Regions from separate parts of the Streptomyces sp. NPDC047982 genome, predicted to be linked through region 3. Evidence: riboswitches for the same ligand, from Rfam matches in the RefSeq annotation. Region 3 holds a riboswitch; each other region holds the start of a gene.

Region 1 (3,824 bases), on a different contig from region 3:
CTCGCGTTCGGCGCGGCGCTGCAGCCGACCCTGCTCCGCGCCATGACCTTCATGATCGTGGCGTCACCGTGCGCCGTGGTCCTGGCCACCATGCCGCCGCTGCTGTCCGCGATCGCCAACGCCGGACGGCACGGGGTGCTGATCAAGTCCGCGGTCGTGATGGAGCGCCTCGGCCAGATCGACGCCGTGGCCTTCGACAAGACCGGCACTCTGACCGAGGGCACCCCGCGCGTCACCGACGTATGTCCGCTGGCCGGGACCGGCCTGACCGAGGACGCCCTCCTGCTTCTTGCCGCGGCGGCCGAGCACCCGAGTGAGCACCCCCTGGCGAGGGCCGTCGTCGACGCGGCCCGTGCCCGCGGACTCGTACCGCCGCCGGTGAGGGACTTCGCCTCCACGCCCGGCACCGGCGTCACCGCCACGGTGGACGGCCGTACCGTCGCCGTCGGCAGCCCCGGACGCGTGCTCGACGGGCATACCGGCCCTGCGGCGGCCGAAGCCGTCGCACGTCTTGAGGAGGACGGCCGCACCGTCGTGCTGGTCGCCCTCGACGGCGCCCCGGTCGGCGTCCTCGGTGTCGCCGACCGGCTGCGCGACGACGCCCGCGACACCGTCACCCGGCTCAGCGCGCTCACCGATGCCCCACCGGTGCTGGTCACCGGCGACAATCCGCGCGCCGCCGCACGCCTGGGCGCCGACGTCGGGATCCGGGACGTCCGGGCAGGGCTGCTGCCCGAGGACAAGGTGGGTGCGGTGAGGGAGATGGAGGGGGCCGGGCGCAAGGTCCTCGTGGTCGGGGACGGCGTCAACGACGCCCCCGCCCTGGCCGCGGCCCATACGGGCATCGCCATGGGCAGGGCGGGCTCCGACCTCGCCCTGGAGACCGCCGACGCGGTCGTCGTCCGCGACGAGCTCGCCGCCATCCCCACCGCCGTCGCCCTCTCCCGCCGCTGCCGACGCCTGGTGGTGCAGAACCTGACGATCGCCGGCGTCTTCATCACCGGCCTGGTCGTCTGGGACCTGGCCGGCACCCTCCCGCTGCCGCTCGGCGTCGCCGGGCACGAGGGCTCCACCGTCCTCGTCGGCCTCAACGGGCTCCGGCTGCTGCGCGAGGCCGCGTGGAGGCGGGCCCGGAACGACCGCTGAAGCCCGGGGCACCCGGGCGACGCGACGGTCGCGCAGCAGATGATCCCGCACCACCAGCAGGCCGTCGCGACGGTGGCGCCGGCCGACGGCGGCGCCGCCGATCCCGGGATCAAGGAACTGGCCGCGGCGATCCGCGACGCCCGGGACCTCGAGATCGGCCGTCCACCGGACGTTCCGCACCTTTTTCGTGCCCGGAGCACTCACGCGTGCCGCACTCACGCGTGCCGCACTCACGCGTGCCGCACTCACGCGTGCCGCGCCGGAGGCCGCTGGGGCTTCCGGAGCCTGCGACCGAGCGAGAAGTGAAATGTCCCTTTTGGATTGATTTGAAGTGAATTGCAATTTTGGCCGGTAAAGATACTTTCGGCAATCGTTGAGGCGTTTGGGTGTCAGGTGAAACGTCCCTTTTGTCGCCTCGTGGTGTGAGTCACGTAAAAACCTCCCGAAGGGCCGGTCCGTGGCTCGACCACCCTTGTCGCGCAAGGGGATTCGAGTTCGGGTTGTGAGCTGGATTACTGCGAATTCCATGAATTGATCATGCGAATCAATTGTGATCAAAAATGGGGGCTTGTTCCGTTCCGCTTTTCTCGCCTACGGTCACCATCAATCCGGACGGAACGCCGAATCCTGCCGCCGTCCGAGAAACCGACCCACTCGTGTACGGCAGGAGCGGGGGACCCAGGTAAGCCGCCGGTCCGGTATCCGGAACGGCTCGGGGTGAAGTCGCATTCCTTGCGGCCAGACATCTCCCGTCTGAACCCGACAGCTCACCTCGCAGGCGACGGAGAGGAATTCACCATGACCGCAACGGGCACGTACCGTCGCCGCTCGTCCACTTCCCGGACCCGTGGGCTCATCGCCGCGGCCACGGGCGGAGTCGCCCTGGTGCTTCCGCTGATCGGAGCGGGATTCGCCACGGCCGCTCCGGCTCAGGCCGCCACCACCGAAAAGGTCGCGGTGCCGACCGCCGTCACCACCGGAAGTACTTCCGCGCCGAAGGCGGCGACCGTCACGCATTCCGTCCTCTCGGGCGACACCCTTTCCAAGATCGCACAGAGCTATTCCCTCGAAGGCGGCTGGAAGAAGCTGTACGAGGACAACCGGGAGATCATCGGGAACAACCCCGCGCTGATTCTCCCCGGAATGAAGCTGGCCGTCGGTGCCAAGGCCGAGTCCAAGGCCACCACCGGCGCCTCCGGTGCCCCGTCCGCGACCGTCACCGCCGCGCCGGTCTCATACGCGGACAACCTGGACGGCTGGATCAGGGAATCGCTGGCCATCATGGCCAAGCACGGCATTCCCGGCAGCTACGACGGCATCCACCGCAACGTCATGCGTGAGTCCTCCGGCAACCCCCGGGCCATCAACAACTGGGACTCGAACGCCCTCGCCGGAACGCCGTCCAAGGGCCTGCTCCAGGTCATCGACCCGACGTTCCGCGCCTACCACGTGCCCGGCACCCCGTTCGACAGCTACGACCCGGTCGCCAACATCACCGCCGCGTGCAACTACGCCGCCGACAAGTACGGCTCCATCGACAACGTCTTCGGCGCCTACTGACCCATACCGGCACGCACCGGCCCGGGTCCGTGCCGGTCCGCAAGCCGCGGATGCGCCCCTCCGGAAGCCGCACGGCTCCCCGAGGGGCGCATCCCGTCGCGTCGTACCCGGGGCCCCATCGCCTTCCCCTGCCCCGCCCGCGGGCGGGGCGCACTTCGCTCGTGGTCACTCCAGGGCGCTGCCCGTCGGCCGTTCCCGCGGCGGCCTGGGAAGCGTCGCCGCCGCACCGTCCCGGACGGACCGCACCGCCGCCTCGTGAAGACGTCTGCTGTCCTCCTCGGAACAGCAGGGCACGGGGCTGCCCGACATGGTGAACCAGTCGATCGCACCCGTGTACTGCACGGTCACCTGGGCCGTGTCGTCGGCCCAGGTCGTATGAACGGTCAGGTCCCCGGTCAGGACGCCGGCCTCGTCCGTGAGCACGCCGCCGCGCCCCGAGAACACACCACGAGTGGTCCATGACGCCCAAGCCATGTACCCAGGCTGACACCCGGTCCGCGGATCCGCGACCCGCGGGACCGCGCGTGCCCTTGCCGCGCATGGCCGCTGCCGCGACGCCGGGCACCGTATGGCTGCTGGGCCCGCTCGGAGTCGCCGGACAAGCGGCCGGTACCCTCTGCCCGCCATCCCGCGCATCGGCACCTCGCTCACCGACCTCGTCGTCGCGCTGATGCCCTGCGCCTCGGTGGCGGTGGGCGCGATGCTCTTCGGCGAGCGGCCCGCGGCGCGCGGTGGTGGCTGCGGTCATGGCGTGCGCGGCGGCCGCCGGATACGCGGCACTCGGCGCGGCCGCGGGGGACGCGGGCGCGGGGACACGGACGGGCCGGGCCCGCTGCTGGTGGGCGCTTGCGACCACGGCCTTCGCGGTCTACGGCGTCCTGTACCGGCGACGGCTGCCGGGACTGCCACCGCTCGCCGTGCTTCCCGTCCTGCTCGCCGCCGTCACCTCACCGGGGCGCCGAGGGTCTGCGGTCGCGGCTGGCGGGGCGCACGGAACGAGGCGACGCCGTTCTTCGACGGCGGCGTACGGGGATGCGCCGCGCTGTCGCTGTGCCTGTTCGACGACGCGTACGCGGACGACACGTCCACCGCCCCCGCTGACCTCGCTGCCGGACGTG
Region 2 (3,824 bases), on a different contig from region 3:
GGCGCGCAGCGCGACCCTGGTGTGCCCCTCGGGTGACAGGTGGAGCCGGTCGTCGTCCCAGGCCCGCCGGTCCTGGACGGACCGCAGCGACCACAGGTCGAGGACGGGGCAGCCGTAGCGGTCGGCGATGGCCCGTACGTGGGCGGTGTACGTGGCGATCTTGCCGCGCAGATGGCGAAGCACGGGAACGCCCCGGGTGTCGAAGCCGGTGGTGACCATGACGATGCCGACGGACGCGGTCAGTTCGGCGACCGCGCGCTCGAAGCGTTCCGCCACGTCGTCGGGGTCGGTGCCGGGCCTGATGATGTCGTTGCCGCCCGCACAGAAGCTCACCAGGTCGGGTGCCAGCTCTTTGGCGCGCGGTACCTGTTCCTCGACGATCTGGTCGAGGAGGCGTCCGCGTACGGCGAGATTGGCGTAACGGAAGTCCGCATGCGCGGGACCTTCGGCGCTCGTCCTCTCGGCGGGGTCCGGGAGCTGGTCCGCGAGAAGCACGGCGAACCGGTCCGCCCAGCCGACGGGGGTTCCGTCCGGTCCGGGGTCGCCGACCCCTTCCGTGAAACTGTCGCCGATCGCCGCGTACGACCCGATGACGCCCTTTCGGTCGATGACGCCACGCTGGTTTTTTCTCGAATCGTCTGCCACGAACGCTCATCCTGCACTGACGAATGTGACCTACGCGACCGTAATAAAGGGTTGACGGGTGGTGAGATAGGCCACCTGGCCAGGTTCGCCGTCGGGGGAACACGCGGCACGGAGGGGCGCGTGCGCTGTCGCGCGCCCCTCCGTGCCGACCGGGCCGGGCCCGGCCGCTCCGGTCGCCGGACCGTTCGGCCCGGGTGTGTGGAGTGCGTGGCTCAGACGTGGATGCCGTGGGCCGCGAGGTAGGCGATCGGGTCGATGTCGGAGCCGTACGCCGGGCCGGTGCGGACCTCGAAGTGCAGGTGCGGTCCGGTGGAGTTCCCGGTGGAACCGGAGAGACCGATCTGCTGACCCGGGCTCACGGACTGACCCGCCGAGACGGAGATCGAGGACAGGTGCCCGTACTGCGAGTAGCGGCCGTCGGCATGCTTGATGACGACCTGGTTGCCGTAGGCGCCGCCCCAGCCGGCGGTGACGACGGTGCCGGAGGTGATGGCCTTCACGCTGGTTCCGGTGAAGACGGGGAAGTCGATTCCGGAGTGGCTGCCGCTGGACCAGTTGGATCCCGAGGCCCGGTAGGCGGTGGTGTGGTTGCCGGGAACCGGGGGCACGTAACCGGAGCCGGTGCTCCGGACCGCCTGGGCGGAGGTCTTCGCCTTCTCGGCCGCCCGGGGCTGGGCGGGGACGGACGCGGCCGGGGCGGACTTCTCGGTGACCGCCGACGGCACCGCGGGCACCTTCGACGGGAGGACGGAGCCCATGCCTCCGCCGGTGGGCGCGACGTGGCCCGACGCCTTGGCGCCGAGCGTCAGCTCGGTGCCCGGACGGATCAGGTCCGGGTCGGCACCGATGACCTCACGGTTGTCCTGGTAGAGCTTCTGCCAGCCGCCCTCGACATCGTGCTCGGCGGCGATCTTCGACAGGTAGTCGCCGGGAGCGACGGAGTACGTCGTGTCGGCGGCCGGTTCCTGGGCGACCCGCTGGGCCGGGGCGGTGTGCGCGGCGGCGGAGGCCGGCTTCGTGGCGGCGGCCTGCGGCGCGGCATGGGCGCCGGTGGCGCCGAGCAGCGGCAGGGCGATGACGGCGCCGCCGGTGCTCACGGCGGCGACACCGCGGGCGATCGCACTGGACTTGATACGACGGTGCTTACCCGAGATGGGCATGATGCGTTCTTCCTCTCCGGCGCCTGCGAGGTGAGCTGTCGGGTTCGGGCTGGAGATGCCCGGCCGCGGCGAGCGCGACTTCACCCCGAGCCGACCGGTCTTTCGCCGGCCGGCGGACCACTTGGTTCCCCCGCTCCTGCCACGCGTCGAGTGAGTGCGTTATCCGGTCGGCGGCAGGATTGGGCGGTCCGTCCGGATTGACGGTGACCGTAGGCGAGCCGCGGACCGAGAACAAGCCGTCGATTCCCGAGAGGATTCCGCGCCGAGAATTCGAGGCGGAATTCCGGTCACCCTCCGTGGATCCCAGATCTTGAATTCCCGCGCCGCGTACGGAATATCCGATCGGCCTGTCGGTACGCACGGTCACGGATATGATTCCGCTCACGAGCGCGAATCCCTCACAGAATCGATTTGGTCATACGCCAACAGATATGCTCAATACGGACATTCGATCGACGTCGCGCGTGCCGGAGCCTCAGCACCCGCGCGTCGAGGTCCCCCGCAGCCCCGTGAGCAGCCCCTGGTGCAGCAGTACCGACCCGCGGTGCACCGCCCCGCAGAGATCCGTCCAGCTCCACGCCTCGGGCGACTCGCTCCACTCGGCGAGGTCCCCGCCCACGCCCAGCGCCCCGGCCATCGCACTCACGAAGCGGAGTCCCAACGAGCCGACCCGACCGCTGAACTGGACGTTTGGGCTGTCCGTGCCGCACGCGGACTTCAGCCGGGCCGGATGGATCTGGCTGAACCCCTCCTGGATGGCGAGGCGGCCGAGCGGGTCGGTGTCGTCCCGGTTCCACACCCGGTTGGTACGGGAAGGGATACCCAGGTCGATCCGGCCGCCGCCGCCCGAGCAGGATGCGAGGCCACCGAGGGGCAAGCCGCCCGCAGTCGGTCGATCAGCGCGTACAGACCCTCGACATCCTCGGGCCAGAGATTTTGCGGATATTCCTCGCCCGGCCATCCCGCATTGGTGAACCGCGGTTGCAGTCCCATTTCGCATAGTCGATGGGCCTACCGGAGAGCAACGCGTCCAGTTGCTCCCGGAGATACTCCCGCACATCGCTCCGGGCGAGATCGAGTACCCGTTGATGGCGGAACTCCGTCCGCGTCGGCCCGGGGAAATGCTGCCCGGTCGGGGGTGCACGATAAAGATCACTGTCCGCATTGACCATTTCCGGTTCGATCCAGATACCGAACTGCATGCCGCGCGTGTGGACTTCGTCGGCCAGGGGCTTCGGGGGCCGAGCGATGGTGTCGTGACGATCGCGCAGGCCGAATTCGCCTCGGAGGCACGGAGATTGGCGCGGGCATCGACAGAGCGGAGGGCGAGATGATTGCCTGAGGAACCGATGTCGTATCGTCGCGGGAGTGGCCTTGTCGGCGACTCGCACCGACGGCCGGACACCCCCAGGAGTCACTGTGACGCAGCAGCTGCCGCAGATCCCGTCGACGGAACCCGAGCTGGCGGGCGTCCGCAACTTCCGCGACGTGGGCGGGCTGCCCACCGAGGACGGTCGGCGGGTGCGGCACGGGCGGCTCTTTCGCAGCGGGCATCTCGCGCACGCCACCGCCGAGGACGCCGCCTTCCTGACCGGTCTGGGGCTGCACACCGTCTTCGACTTCCGCAATGCCGCGGACCGCCGGCTCGACGGGCTCGACGTGGAACTGCCGGGTGTGCGAAATCTCAGCATCCCGCTCTCCGACCCGGCGGACGGTGCCGAGTTCTGGCGCATGGTCCGCGACGGCGACCTGGACCAGCTGCGCTCGCTGCTCGCCGACGGGAAGGCGGCGGACCGGATGATCGCCTCGTACCGTGCGATCATCCTGGAACGCACCGCCGAGCACAGCCGGGTGCTGCACGCCCTGGCCGAGGACAGCGTTCCGGCGCTGATGCACTGTGCGGCGGGCAAGGACCGGGCCGGTCTGTCGATCGCGGTGTCGCTGCTCGCGGTCGGTGTCGAGCGCGACGCCATCGAGGCCGACTACCTGAAGTCCAACGAGGCGCACCGCCGTTACCGG
Region 3 (3,824 bases):
TGTTCGGCGACCCCCAGCTCGCCCTGACCGCCGTGCATCGGGTTCTCGACGTGACGGCGGAGGAGGTCCAGGCGGTCGCCCAGGCCCGGTTGCGTCCCGACAACAGGGCGGTACTGGTCTACGAACCGGTCGAACCGGCCGATTCCGCGGACGCCGCGGAGACGGACGGGAAGAACGCCGACGACACCGACGCGCACGAAGGAGCGGACCAGTGACCGACGCCGCCGCGACTGGAGTTTCGATGCAGTTCCACCCCCAGCCGGCCCCCGGCGTCGCCCGCCCGTGGGCCTTCCCCGCCCCGGAGCGCGGTTCGCTGCCCAACGGCCTCACGGTGTTGCGCTGCCACCGCCCCGGCCAGCAGGTGGTGGCGGTCGAGATCATCCTCGACGCCCCGCTGGACGCCGAGCCGGAGGGCCTGGACGGCGTGGCCACGATCATGGCGCGGGCCCTGTCCGAGGGCACCGACAAGCACACCGCCGAGGAGTTCGCCGCCGAGCTGGAGCGCTGTGGCGCCACGCTCGACGCGCACGCCGACCACCCCGGCGTGCGGGTCTCCCTGGAGGTCCCGGCCTCCCGGCTGACCAAGGCGCTCGGACTGGTCGCCGAGGCACTGCGGGCTCCCGCCTTCGCCGACAGCGAGATCGAACGGCTGGTGCGCAACCGGCTCGACGAGATCCCGCACGAGCAGGCCAACCCGGCGCGCCGCGCCGCCAAGCAGCTCTCCAAGGAGCTCTTTCCGGCCACGTCGCGGATGTCCCGGCCGCGTCAGGGCACCGAGGAGACGGTGGAGCGGATCGACGCGCAGGCGGTGCGCGCCTTCTTCGAGGCCCATGTCCGCCCGTCCGCGGCGACTGCCGTGGTCGTCGGCGACCTCACCGGGATCGACCTGGAGGCCCTGCTCGCCGACACGCTCGGCGACTGGTCGGGAGACACCGTCGAGCCGCGCCCCGCTCCGCCGATCACCGCCGACGACACCGGCCGCGTGGTCATCGTGGACCGCCCGGGCGCGGTGCAGACGCAGCTGCTGATCGGCCGGATCGGACCGGACCGGCACGACAGCGTGTGGCCTGCCCAGGTGCTCGGCACGTACTGCCTGGGCGGCACGCTCACCTCCCGGCTGGACCGGGTGCTGCGCGAGGAGAAGGGCTACACCTACGGTGTCCGCGCCTTCGCCCAGGTGCTGCGGTCGTCGGCCCCGGACTCGGCCACGGGCGCGACCGGTGCCGCCATGCTCGCGATCAGCGGATCGGTGGACACCGAGTCGACCGGACCGGCGCTGGAGGACCTGTGGACGGTCCTGCGGACGCTGGCGGCCGAGGGGCTCACCGACGAGGAGCGCGAGACCGCGGTGCAGAACCTCGTGGGTGTCGCGCCGCTGAAGTTCGAGACGGCGGCCTCCGTCGCGGGCACGCTCGCCGACCAGGTCGAGCAGCACCTCCCGGACGACTTCCAGGCCCACCTGTACACCCGGCTCGCCTCGACCGGCACGGTCGAGGCGACCGCGGCCGTGGTCAGCGCCTTCCCGGGCGACCGGCTGGTGACGATCCTCGTCGGCGACGCGTCCCGGATCGAGGAGCCGGTCCGGGCCCTGGGCATCGGCGAGGTGTCGGTGGTCGCCGGCTGAGCGGTACGCCGTCCCGGCCCCGGCCCGACCGCCCGGGCCGGGGCCGGGTGAGGGCGTGCGCGGGCACCCGCAACGGCGCACGAGGCCGCTCACCAGCCGTGAAGGTGACGACGCACCGGCCGACGGCCACCTGCGTTTCCCGTCCCGACCTCGGGTTCCCGGACTCCGACCGGTGTTCCGGGCCCCGACGCCCCGGGCCCGTCGGCCGGTCGGGCCCCGACGCCCGGGCCCGGACGTCCCGGCCCCGGCGTCCGGGCTTCGGCGCCCCGGGCCTGTCGGCCGACGCCGGGCGTCCGGCGCCCCGCTCCCGTACCGGGGCAGGTCCCCAAAGGACAGCCAGCGGATCCTGCCGGGGCCGCACGGAACGGGCCGACGCCGAACGGGAACGGCCTGACCGGGGCCGTCGGCCCCGGCGGCCGGGCGCGCGGGCGAGGAAGACCCCTGTGAGCGATGTCTCGCCGGGGTCTTCCCTTCGTGTCCGTCCCGGCGGCGAGGTTGCCCGTACGTCCTGTGGCATGCGCTACAAAACGGCTTGTCCGTTTGGTGAAGGAATGTGCTCGCGCTTAGCGTCGACCGGGCTGTCCGCCACTCGTATGTCGCGACCGCGACGCACCGGACAGCCATCGCCGAGTCCCGTCGGGCGTGAGCCCTGGGGAGCCGGGGACCCGAAGCAGTCCCTGGGGTGAATCGGAAGCCCGAGCCTCGGTGAGGCCGGGGCGCCCGTAGGAGACCTTCCTGCTCCGAACCCGTCAGCTAACCCGGTAGGCGAGAGGGAAGGAAAGGATCAGCCACTTCATGGCGTTCACCCGTGCCACCGGGAAGCACCGTGCCCCCGGCCGACCGACGCGCCGCAGCGCGATGATCGCCGGCGTCGCGGCGCTGGCCACCACCGGCGTCGTCGCAGGCGCCGCCTCCCCGGCCCTCGCCGCGGACACCAAGACACCCGCGGTCGGTGAGACCGGCCTGCACCAGGTCATCGCGATCCAGGACGCCATCGCCGACCGGGTCGAAGCCCAGGCCGACGCGCAGCAGCACCGGGCCGACCTCGTGGCCGAGGCGAAGGCGGCGGCTCAGCGGAAGGCCGCGGCCGAGAAGCGCGCCGAGGCCGAGGCGAAGCGCGCCGCCGAGGCGCGGGCCGAGAAGGCGCGTGCCGCCCGCGCCGCCGAGCGCACCCGCCTGGGTCTCTTCCAGCTCCCGGTCGCCGGTTCCTACGTCACCACCGGCTACAAGTCCAGCGGTTCGCTCTGGTCCTCCGGCAGCCACTCGGGCATCGACTTCCACGCGGCGTCCGGCAGCTCCGTCGTCGCCGTCGGTGCCGGTACGGTCGTCGAGGCGGGCTGGGGCGGCGCGTACGGCAACAACGTCGTGCTGCGCATGACGGACGGCACGTACACGCAGTACGGGCACCTCTCGTCGATCGGTGTCCGTGTCGGCCAGAGTGTCGGCGCGGGCCAGCAGATCGGTCTCTCCGGCTCGACCGGCAACTCCACCGGGCCGCACCTCCACTTCGAGGCCCGGACCACTCCCTTCTACGGATCCGACATGAACCCCGTCGCGTATCTGCGCGCCCACGGCGTCTCCGTCTGACCGACGGCCGGCCCCCGAACCGCACCTACGGCCCCGGCAGCACGGCGGGGAGGATCTTCGCCCGCCGGACGGCCGGTTCCACGACCCGTCGGCGCAGGCGTCCGGCAGCCTCGCGCCGATCGTGACGCCGACCCGGCTCCGGCTCGGGACGGAGAACGGGTCCGGTCCGCAGAAAGACCGACCGGAGAAGGGGGCGAGAGGGGAAGGGCCGGAAAAGGGCCGGGCCCGGCAGAGGTGCCCGGGCCGGAGAATGCAAAGAGCCGCGGTGCCGGTGGGCGGCATCGCGGCTCTGTGGCGGGACTCGGTCCCGCGGGCCCGGAACCCGGGACGGGGCTCAGACGGTCTCCGGGAGTTCGTCGAGACCCTCCGCCACCAGCTTCGCCAGGCGGTCGAGGGCGGCCTCGGCGTCGTCCGCCTCGGACGCGAGCACGATCTCCTCGCCGCCCTCCGCGCCGAGACCGAGCACCGCGAGCATGGATGCGGCGTTCACCGGGGTGCCGTCGGCCTTGGAGACCGTCACGGGGATGCCGGAAGCCGTGGCGGCACGGACGAATATGGAAGCGGGGCGGGCGTGCAGGCCCTCGGCCCAGCCGACGTTGACGCGGCGCTCAGC
Region 4 (3,824 bases), on a different contig from region 3:
CCACGACTTCGCTTTCCCGCTCCCCATCTACGCGATCTGCGACCTGCTCGGCGTCCCGCGCGAGGACCAGGACGACTTCCGGGACTGGGCGGGCATGATGATCCGGCACGGCGGCGGCCCGCGCGGCGGGGTCGCCCGGTCGGTGAAGAAGATGCGGGGCTATCTCGCCGAACTCATCCACCGCAAACGGGAGAACCCCGGGGACGACCTGATCTCCGGGCTGATCCGGGCCAGTGACCACGGCGAGCACCTCACCGAGAACGAGGCCGCCGCCATGGCCTTCATCCTGCTCTTCGCCGGTTTCGAGACGACCGTCAACCTCATCGGCAACGGGATGTACGCGCTGCTGCGCAACCCCGCCCAGCGAGACCGGCTGCAACGCTCCCTCGACGCCGGGGAGGGGGAGCTGCTGGAGACCGGGATCGAGGAACTGCTGCGTTACGACGGCCCGGTGGAACTGGCGACCTGGCGGTTCGCCACCGAGCCGCTGACACTCGGCGGCCGGAACATCGCGGTCGGCGACCCCGTACTGGTCGTGCTCGCCGCCGCCGACCGCGACCCGGCGCGCTTCGAGGGCCCCGACACGCTCGACCTCGCCCGACGCGACAATCAGCACCTCGGATACGGGCACGGCATCCACTACTGCCTCGGCGCACCGCTCGCCCGGCTGGAGGGACAGACCGCGCTCGCCACACTGCTCAGACGCCTGCCCGACCTGCGGCTCGCGGTGGAACCCACCGAATTGCGGTGGCGCGGCGGGCTCATCATGCGCGGACTGCGCACGCTCCCCGTGGAGTTCGGACCCCGGCCCGTCCAGCGCCGTTTTTGACGCCCCGTCAGAACTGTGATGTGTGCGTGATCCGCGCTGCACCGACTTGTGACACGCGTTCGAGTCCGGTTAGGTTCACCGTTCGACCCACCGGTCGCTCGTATGCACTCGTCCGTCACACGGAAGGCAACCTCATGGGCTCCGCGAACGGCAGACACCGTCGCCCTCGTCAGGCACCCGCCATCATCGTCGCGGCGGGCGTGACGGGATCCGCCATCGCCATCCCGCTGCTCGGTGCGGGCGCCGCGCAGGCGGCCGACTCCGCGACATGGGACCGGGTGGCCGAGTGCGAGAGCGGGGGATCCTGGAGCGCCGACTTCGGGAACGGCTCCTACGGCGGCCTCCAGCTCACCCCGGAGATCTGGAAGGCGTACGGCGGTGAGGCGTACGCCCCGCGCGCCGACCTCGCCAGCCGCGCCCAGCAGATCGCGGTGGCCCAGAAGATCCTGAGCGACCGGGGACCGCAGGCGTGGCCGAGCTGTGCGCCCATCTCCGGCCTCACGACGGGCGGGGGACTGCCCGGGGTCGACCCGGGGTCGACGTCCTCCGAGCAGTCCGCGAGCAGCGCCGGGCCGGAGCGGGGTGCACAGGCGCCGGGCGGCGCCGGGGTGGAGAGCGGAGCGAAGTCGACTGATGGGGCGTCAAAGTCCCCGTCCGGCGGTGACGCCACGCCTTCGGGCGGCACGGGTGAGCCGAGCGCCGAGGGCGGGGGCCGTGCCACGCCCTCGCCGACCGGGTCGGCCGCCTCGCCCTCCGATACGCGTCATTCGTCCGAATCAGTGGAAATAGGCGACTCCGACACTTCTGTCGCCCCGTCAGAGGCATCCGGGACACCAGCGACCCCGGAGGTCCCGGGAACCTCCGGGGATTCAGGCGCGTCCGGCGGTGCGGGCGGCAAGCATCGCGGTGTGCCGGCCGCCGAGGAAGGGCGAGGGGCCGACCGCGAGTCGGGCCGTCACGCCTCGCGCGGCGAAGGCGGCGGGCGCGACGCGGCCTCCCCGGCCGCCGGTAGCGCGTACACCGTCCGCCCCGGTGACAATCTCTGGGCGATCGCTGACGCGCAGAACGTTCCCGGCGGCTGGCCCGCGCTCTATGAGGCCAACAAAGAGGTCGTCGGCTCCGATCCGGATCTCATCCTCCCTGGCCAGAGCCTTGAGGTCGGCGTGGAATCCGACTGAGGCCGGGGTCGTTGACCGGCTGACGGCGCCTCAGGGACGGGGCGCTCCCGAGACCCGTGTCCACTTGCAAGCGAGTGAGACATGGGTCTCTTTGTGCCAATTGGCGTGTTGCGTCGGGAAGTCCCGTCCGTATCGCTCCCCACCTGCGAAAACCACGGTTCCTCACATGCGGGAGAGGGGGGATTGTCCGAAGTGTCCATCATTGAATGTGGGGCTTATATGTGATTACGGTCGTAACCGCTCGCACCGCGGGCCCCGTCGACCGTCACGCCGAATCCTGCCGTCGGTCGGAGGGAACAGACGCGTTCATGCGCCGTAGGCAGGAGCGGGGGACCCAGGTAGGCGTCGGCCCTGATCGTCGGAAGACGCGTCAGGACCGGCTTGGGGTGAAGTCGCGTGCTAGGACGTGCGACCGGGCAACTCACTCGGCCCGAACCCGACAGCTCACCTCGTAGGCGTCGGTGAGGAGACCTCCATGCTGTTTTCCGGCAAGGGCAAGCACCGCCGCCCGTCCAAGGCCGTCCGCGTCGCCACGCTCGCCGGAGTCGCCGGCTCCGCCGTCGCCGTCCCGCTGATGGGGGCGACCAGCGCCTCCGCCGCCTCCGTCGCCACGTGGGACGCCGTCGCCCAGTGCGAGTCCGGTGGCAACTGGTCCATCAACACCGGCAACGGCTACTACGGCGGCCTGCAGTTCTCGCAGTCCAGCTGGGCCGCCGCCGGTGGTCTGAAGTACGCGCCGCGCGCCGACCTGGCCACCAAGGCCCAGCAGATCGCCACCGCCGAGCGGCTCCTCGACATGCAGGGCCCGGGCGCCTGGGGCTGTGCCGCCGCCGGCAACCTGCGCAACGACGGCGTCGACCCGGGCGTCGACACCTCCTCGAAGAGCTCCGGCGCCGCCCAGAAGCAGAGCACCCAGGCGGCCCCCGCTCAGCAGTCGCAGCAGGCCCAGCCGAAGAAGGTCGAGCGCGCCGAGGCTCCCGCCTCCCGCTCCGACCGCCCCGCCGCCCCGCAGGCCGGGGCGAAGAAGACCGTCACCACCCCGACCGGCGAGAAGGTCAAGAAGGGTGACGGCGAGTACAAGGTGGTCTCCGGCGACACGCTCAGCAAGATCGCCGCCGAGCGTGGCGTCACGGGCGGCTGGCAGCAGCTGTTCGAGCTGAACAAGGACATCGTCAAGGACGCCGACCTGATCTACCCGGGTCAGCAGCTGCACCTGACGAAGTAGTTCCGGCGCCTCCTCTCCTCGCCCGGACACCCCGTACTCCGTATCCCGCGTCCCACGTCCGAGACGCCCATGGGCCTACGGGACGTCCAGGGCATTCGGGGTGTCACCACATACCCCGGACATGCCGGATCCCTGGACCCCCGGTTTCTCCGGCGCCCCGGATGTTCCGCCCCCTCGGACACCCCGGCCCGGCGCGCGTTCCCCGTGCGTGCCGGGCCGGGGGTTTCTGCTCGGTGGCCACGGCCCGCGCGACCGTGGTCGTTCCGAGCGACCGCGGTCCGTCGCCGTCGTGTCCGCCGCCGCGTCAGCCGTTCGCCGTATCCGGCGTCGTTGGGGGCGTCCGAGCTCGTCCGGGTCGGTCCGGGGCGGTCGTTCAACTGTTGTAGTCACTGATCCGTAATGTTCTGGCCATTTGTCCGGGATCGTGTGCTACCGGGTCCTTTTTCATCCCAGGGGGCGGGCGGTCGTCGGGCTGGGCGGGCGGGGCCGGTTAGGCTCTTGTCGCAAGGCCACAGTGACCCTGCAGAACCAGTGTCATATTCCAGAAGGAGATGCCTCGTGCCGTCCATCGACGTCGTCGTAGCCCGGGAAA

Evidence for each region. Region 3 has a riboswitch for cyclic di-AMP ahead of ACGF2V_RS04285 (M23 family metallopeptidase). Riboswitches for the same ligand answer to the same signal wherever they lie in the genome.
Region 1: it holds a riboswitch for cyclic di-AMP, as region 3 does, so the genes downstream of both, ACGF2V_RS08055 (LysM peptidoglycan-binding domain-containing protein) here and ACGF2V_RS04285 (M23 family metallopeptidase) in region 3, are expected to answer to the same signal.
Region 2: it holds a riboswitch for cyclic di-AMP, as region 3 does, so the genes downstream of both, ACGF2V_RS11055 (LysM peptidoglycan-binding domain-containing M23 family metallopeptidase) here and ACGF2V_RS04285 (M23 family metallopeptidase) in region 3, are expected to answer to the same signal.
Region 4: it holds a riboswitch for cyclic di-AMP, as region 3 does, so the genes downstream of both, ACGF2V_RS17050 (transglycosylase family protein) here and ACGF2V_RS04285 (M23 family metallopeptidase) in region 3, are expected to answer to the same signal.

Annotation. Positions count from the first base shown of each region.
Region 1 covers NZ_JBIDBS010000005.1:153,018-156,841, reverse strand. Annotated here, with positions in the region: gene ACGF2V_RS08065 (heavy metal translocating P-type ATPase) at 1-1,146, shown strand, start outside; partial or broken gene ACGF2V_RS08060 (DUF305 domain-containing protein) at 1,177-1,452, shown strand; cyclic di-AMP (ydaO/yuaA leader) riboswitch at 1,755-1,940, shown strand; gene ACGF2V_RS08055 (LysM peptidoglycan-binding domain-containing protein) at 1,945-2,706, shown strand; gene ACGF2V_RS08050 (hypothetical protein) at 2,872-3,180, opposite strand; gene ACGF2V_RS08045 (hypothetical protein) at 3,453-3,824, shown strand, end outside.
Region 2 covers NZ_JBIDBS010000007.1:73,299-77,122, forward strand. Annotated here, with positions in the region: gene ACGF2V_RS11050 (SGNH/GDSL hydrolase family protein) at 1-645, opposite strand, end outside; gene ACGF2V_RS11055 (LysM peptidoglycan-binding domain-containing M23 family metallopeptidase) at 858-1,805, opposite strand; cyclic di-AMP (ydaO/yuaA leader) riboswitch at 1,813-1,968, opposite strand; partial or broken gene ACGF2V_RS11060 (alpha-galactosidase) at 2,204-3,040, opposite strand; gene ACGF2V_RS11065 (tyrosine-protein phosphatase) at 3,225-3,824, shown strand, end outside.
Region 3 covers NZ_JBIDBS010000003.1:104,740-108,563, forward strand. Annotated here, with positions in the region: gene ACGF2V_RS04275 (pitrilysin family protein) at 1-215, shown strand, start outside; gene ACGF2V_RS04280 (pitrilysin family protein) at 242-1,624, shown strand; cyclic di-AMP (ydaO/yuaA leader) riboswitch at 2,239-2,407, shown strand; gene ACGF2V_RS04285 (M23 family metallopeptidase) at 2,420-3,211, shown strand; gene ACGF2V_RS04290 (HPr family phosphocarrier protein) at 3,546-3,824, opposite strand, start outside.
Region 4 covers NZ_JBIDBS010000012.1:124,729-128,552, forward strand. Annotated here, with positions in the region: gene ACGF2V_RS17040 (cytochrome P450) at 1-829, shown strand, start outside; gene ACGF2V_RS17045 (transglycosylase family protein) at 964-2,007, shown strand; cyclic di-AMP (ydaO/yuaA leader) riboswitch at 2,266-2,480, shown strand; gene ACGF2V_RS17050 (transglycosylase family protein) at 2,483-3,232, shown strand; gene eno (phosphopyruvate hydratase) at 3,791-3,824, shown strand, end outside.